2 regions of the Terribacillus sp. FSL K6-0262 genome follow, and region 1 is predicted to be linked to the other one. Evidence: riboswitches for the same ligand, from Rfam matches in the RefSeq annotation. Region 1 holds a riboswitch; the other holds the start of a gene.

Region 1 (3,170 bases):
TTCGATTGGCCAAAGCGGCAAGCTCCTCTTTCAATTCCCCTTCACTCTTCGGTTCCTTTATCCGAAGAGGCTCTTTGAGCCGGACCTCCTCCGGAATATCGGAGAAAAGCTCCTCCGTATCCTGCACACCTATCACTTGCAGCATTTCTTCTTTATCTTGGTCTGTCATTGGTAAGTACCTGAAATCCATGGCGTATCCCCCTATTTCCGCTTATAGAATGGTATTGCGACAACCTTGGCCTGCAATCTTTTTTTTCGGATTTGCACCTCCACAATATTTCCTTCTTCACAAGCATCCGCTTGCAGGAGGGCAAGACCGATTGATTTATCCAGCGTAGGTGATTTGGTGCCTGTTGTTACTTCACCAATCTGTACATCGCCTTTAAAAATCGGATATCCATGACGAGGGATTCCTTTATCCAGCATCTCGATACCGGCCAACTTTCGCTCCGTTCCGTTCTCTTTTTGCTTTTTCAAGACTTCTTTGCCGATGAAGTCGGCGGACTTATTCGTTTTCACCGCAAAGCCGATGCCTGCTTCGACCGGTGTGATTTCTTTTGTCAATTCATTGCCGTATAAAGGCAAATTCGCTTCGAAACGCAATGTGTCCCTCGCACCCAGACCGATTGGCTGAAGATCATATTGCCCGCCTTTTTTTAACAGCAGTTCCCAGACAGCCTGGCCGCTTGCAGACGGTCCATAGATTTCAAAACCATCTTCGCCCGTATAGCCAGTGCGCGAAATCAGGAAATCCCCGTCTATCCCCTCCAGATTCACAGGATAAGCAAACCGGAAAAACGAAATTTCAGACAATTCCGTTCCTGTCAGCTGCTGAAGGATTTGCTCTGCCTTGGGTCCTTGGAGGGCAATCTGCATATAAGCCCCTGACTGATTTTCGATCTCCACGCCATCACGCTTATGGGTAAGCAGCCATTCGAAATCCTTTTCGATATTGGCAGCATTGACAACCAAAAGATAACGATCATTGTCCAGCATATAAACAATCAGATCGTCCACCGTTCCGCCATCCTCATAACACATGACGCTGTATTGCGCTTTGTTTGGAACAAGCAGTTCCAAGTCATTCGTCAGGACATACTGCAGGAAATCCTTACTCGCCGGCCCATGAACCAGGATCTCTCCCATATGGGAAACATCGAATAAGCCGGCAGCCTGCCGCACGGCATGATGCTCTTCCTGGATGCTGGTGAAATGGACCGGAAGCTCCCATCCGCCGAAATCGATCGTCTTGCTGTTTGCCTGATAAGCAGGATAAATCGGTGTTCTTTTCAACTCGCTCATCATCCTTCTCCTCTCTTATGTACCTCGCAACGAAAAACAGAGCCACCTCGAAAAAACTTTGAGGGGCTCTGTCCATTTACCAGAAAGTTTCTTATCGTCCTTGGACCATAATTGCTTCTTGGGTGGCTCCCATTACGGAAGCACTCTCCAGAGTTGCGTCGTGCTGGAGTTCTTTTGCCTGAGAGATTCACTCAATATTTGCTCCTTCGGCGCCGCTTGCTGCGGTCTCTCCTCCAACATTCACTCGCGGTTTATGAAATTGTAAATCGCGGGCATACTAACAGACAATCAACCTATAAAAAAGCAAAATCCAAACATTCTAACAAAAAATATTGATAATGTTTGGTTTCAGCCCAATTATAACATAACAATTTTTGATTGTGTCTATCTTTTTTATGCTTTTTTCATGAAACTCCGAAGAATAAGGAGATGAGTTCACCATGCAAGCGGAAATACACGACGATGAACACTTCATCAATATGATGGATGAGGTACTGCAGAAAGAAGGAGAAACAGCATCCTGGGAGCATTTCCAAATGGCCTATACAGCTGCCAAAGAAACGAATATCGATACATTCACCGGCTTGGTCGCGCCCGGCTATCTGCCTCACATGACCTTCCACCCGCACCAGCTGGAAGCAAGCCGGCGGGTAGTCGAAGAGATGAATGGGCGCGCCATCCTTGCAGATGAAGTGGGGCTTGGTAAGACGATCGAAGCGGGTCTGGTATTGAAGGAATTGATGATACGCGGGTTGGTGAAAAAAGTGCTGCTGCTTGTGCCAGCATCCCTGGTCAATCAGTGGGTGAACGAATTGAATTCCAAGTTCCATATACCTGCCGCATCCCAGCGAAAGCAATATGTGTGGGAGCATTATGATGTGATCGTGTCCTCTATCGACTTGGCAAAACGCTCACCCCACCGTGAGATCATCTTGGAGCAAGACTATGATTTCGTACTTGTCGATGAAGCACACAAACTGAAGAACAGCCGAACAAAGAATTATGCCTTCATCCAGTCGTTAAAAAAGAAATATTGCCTGCTGCTGACAGCAACGCCTGTCCAAAATAGACTGAGCGATATTTATAATCTCGTATCCTTGCTGAAGCCTGGCTACCTTGGCAGCTACAAGCAATTCAAAGATACATATGGAGATGATCGCAAAGATGCAGAAGAGCATCATTATCTGAAAGAACTCATCCGTAAAGTGATGGTCCGCAACCGCCGGGAGGAAACGGGACTGCAATGGACGAAGCGGAAAGTCGAGACCATTTGGATCGATTTCACCGAGGCAGAGCGCCGGGTGTATGAGAATATGCAGGATTCCACCAGCGCCGCAGCGACTTTCGCAAAAATCACCCTGCTCCGGGAGCTATGCAGCTCCAGGGAAGCTGCATATTTGTCCATGAAGAAAATGGTCGAGGAAAATCCGGAATCCGGCACTGCCTATCTGCCGCTCATGAAAGAAATCGAACAGCTGCCTCAGCATAGCAAGGCGTTAAAGGTTGTCGAGCTGATCAAGGCCGCCCCGCCCGGGGAGAAATTCATCATCTTTACCGAATATCGGGCAACGCAATTTTATTTGCAATGGACACTGAAGCAGCACGACATATCCTCCGTGCCCTTCCGGGGAGGCTTCAAAGCCGGCAAAAAGGACTGGATGCGTGAGCTGTTCGAAAAGCACGCCCAGGTCCTGATTGCGACCGAAGCTGGCGGCGAAGGAATCAACCTTCAATTTTGCAGCAATATGATCAATTATGACCTGCCTTGGAATCCGATGCGGCTGGAACAGCGAATCGGCAGGATCCATCGTTTCGGTCAGCAAAAAGATGTGCAAATTTATAATTTTGCAGTACGTGACACATTGGAA
Region 2 (3,170 bases), 1.2 Mb from region 1:
CCGCCTTCCCGCTCATTTCATTTAGAATCTATCATAGTGGAGAGCGGATGGACAACTTAACTTATATCATAGATTAATAGGAACAGCCTCCATTTGCCGGAAGCTGTTCCTATCATTCGATTACCTTAATTGGACCGTTTCTTTCTGCCCCCATACAGCCCAAGCAGCAATACAAACCACAAAGGCGTCAGCAGCAGCGCCGGCCGCGTTTCATCCGCCGACAGCATGATAACGAGGACCCCTGCAAACATCGCCAGCACAGCATAGTTCACAAATGGCGCAAACGGTGCCTTGAACGTTGATTTTGCCTGCAATGCAGGACGGGTTTTCTTATATTTGATATGACAGATAAGAATGATGCTCCAAACCCAAATAAAACAGATGGCACTGATAGTCGTGACAATGCTGAAGGCTTGATCCGGGATGAGTTTGCTTAAGAGCGCCCCCACGGATACAACGATTGCCGACAGCCATAAAGCGTTCGCCGGGACGTGCTTTTTATTCAATTTGGCAAGCTGCGATGGACCTTGTCCTTGCTTGCTCAAGTTGTATAAAGTCCGGCTGGTGGAGAACATGCCGCTGTTCCCGGCAGATGCTGCCGATGTCAATACGACAAAGTTGATGATGCCTGCCGCAAGCGGAATGCCGACCAAGCTGAATGTCTTCACGAATGGGCTTTCTGCTGCATTCAGCTCTGTCCATGGATTTATCATCAATAGAATCAAAAGTGCGCCCACGTAGAAAAATAGGATCCGTAACGGTATCTTATTGATCGCCGAGGGGATATTCTTGGCTGGGTCAGCAGTTTCGGCTGCCGATACACCGATCAATTCCACACCGACATACGCGAAGACGACCATCTGGAAGGCGAGCAGGAAGCCAGGAATCCCATTGGGAAACAGTCCTCCGTGCTCCCATAGATTGGCAACCGAAACGGCTCCTGTATCTGTCTGGAAACCAATCACCAGCAGCACGATGCCAATACCGATCAGGGCCAAGATCGTGATCACCTTGATCAAGGCGAACCAAAATTCCAATTCCCCAAACAGCTTGACCGTAAGTAAATTAAGTCCCAATAAAACGATGACGCAGATAAGTGCAGGTACCCATTGCGGGATATCGAACCAATAATTCACATACACCCCGACAGCAATCACATCCGCCATCGCTGTCATTATCCAGCAAAACCAATACGTCCAGCCCGTCACAAACGATGCCCAAGGTCCAAGATAATCTTCGGCTATGTCCGTGATGGATTGATAGCCTGCCTTTGATAAAAGCAGCTCCCCAAGCGCCCTCATCACAAAAAACAGCGCAATGCCAACAATCAAATATGCAAAGATGATCGATGGGCCAGCCAGCTGGATCGCTTTCCCGGATCCCAGGAATAACCCCGTACCGATCGTACCGCCAATGGCAATCAGCTGTACATGTCTATTTGATAAGTCCCTTTTCAGCCCTTGTTGTGCCAAATCTTACTCCTCCTTCAAAAACCCAATAAAAAAAGAGATCGGAGGTTCTCCAATCTCTTGATCACAAGAATAACAAATACTATTGGTCATGCGCGCGCTGCAAAACACAAATACATATCCGATACTCTTCTGTCCTTTTGCCTGAGATTGTGAACCCTTCGGCGCCGCGCAAATAGCGGTCTCTCCAGAAGCTGCTCCTGCTATAGTGTGATCCATAGCATTCATAGCTTTATTATTAAGTTATTTAGATTTTGCTTGATTACCGTTCATTCTAATGTTTGTTGGATTTTTTGTCAAATCCAGATTGCAGCATGGCACCTCGATCCCCTTGACACCAAGATTCCGCTAAACCCCTAAGATACGTGTACCCTGCGATATTTTATTTGGGACATATAATACCCTGAATCCTTAAAACGTTATGGGGGTGAAGGTATGTCAGTTGGAAGATATCGTTCATTATGCCAAAGATACAGCGGTAAAGCAGTTGAAATCCGATGCCATGATGGCAGAATCCATAGAGGAATCATTCAGCGTGTAGATCAGAACCGAGTATATTTGCAGCCACTTGGCCGCTCCCGGAACCTGGGCGGCTTCGGTTACGGAGGCTGGGGGTATGGCGGCGGCTGGGGATTTGGCTGGGGAGTGGCCTTGGGAGCCATTGCAGGAATAGCCTTGCTTTCCCTATTCTGGATTTGACCATTCAACTAAAGCATGTTTATCTCAGCAGACCAGGATAACGGCATCATAGCCATGGAGAAGTGGGTATGACGAAAAGTCAGGACTTGGTGCACCCTGACTCCATGATCATCGTCCATATCCACTAAGCTCCATGCACCATTAATTCCCGCCGGCAATCACATCCGCTTCGACAGGCAGCAAGTCCTTGCTTGATAGGCTATTTCTCTCCATATACCTTTTCACTACATGATAACCGGCACAATAACCAAGCATCTTCGGATATTTACGATGACCGAATAAAATCGCTTGAAATTCCTGCTCCTCACGTAATAGCCGCCGCTTGGGCAGAATGTAATCCGCCCACATTTTGGCGATTTCCTTATCCGAATAAAAGGATGCCCAGCTTGCAGTCAGCTCCTCCCCCAGTCTTTCCCTGACCGCATTTTCCGCGATCCCCTCCAATACGATCGTATCCAGCAGCGTGTACATCCCTTCCTTTTTGTCAAAGTGATTCAGCCGGCAGACATGATTGTATTCATGCGTAAATATTGCCTTTATTTCCTCTTCCGTGTTTTTCGGGGAGATAAATAAAAAAAGCTTATCACCGAAAGCCAGCCCGGACTTGCCTCCCAATTGTGCTTGGAGCCATTCATTATGCACATCTGATGGAAAGATAAAGATCGGTATATCCGGACCTCCCCATTCCTTCTGCAGGAAAGCCTCGTCCTGCTTCACTATCTCCCACACCTTCTGATCCAGCAGCTGTTCCCCCCGCTTCTTCAGCGGGCGATACATGCCATGCCTGACGAGGTAATCATATATTTCAGAAGCAGAAGCTCCCGGGAAATGTTCTGTCAGCTGCCCGCACATCCCGACTGGATCCTCATAATCATGAAGCAGCCATTCATCTGTCCTGATTACACTCATAGCACTCCTCCTCACAACACCAATTTATTCACGAAGAGCACGTCCTGCTTTTGCATACAGCACAAATCTCCCCTGCGCTCATAGCTTATTACA

What was found. A riboswitch is a leader RNA that binds a small molecule or an ion and turns the genes downstream of it on or off. The one in region 1 is predicted to bind glycine.
Region 2: another riboswitch for glycine. It lies ahead of MHI54_RS10115 (amino acid permease); the one in region 1 lies ahead of gcvT (glycine cleavage system aminomethyltransferase GcvT).

The regions. Positions count from the first base shown of each region.
Region 1 is NZ_CP150277.1:3,128,470-3,131,639, reverse strand. It holds gene gcvPA (aminomethyl-transferring glycine dehydrogenase subunit GcvPA) at 1-190, opposite strand, end outside; gene gcvT (glycine cleavage system aminomethyltransferase GcvT) at 202-1,302, opposite strand; glycine riboswitch at 1,459-1,546, opposite strand; gene MHI54_RS16080 (SNF2-related protein) at 1,743-3,170, shown strand, end outside.
Region 2 is NZ_CP150277.1:1,938,915-1,942,084, reverse strand. It holds gene MHI54_RS10115 (amino acid permease) at 126-1,472, opposite strand; glycine riboswitch at 1,592-1,670, opposite strand; gene MHI54_RS10110 (hypothetical protein) at 1,905-2,168, shown strand; gene MHI54_RS10105 (DUF2268 domain-containing protein) at 2,310-3,077, opposite strand.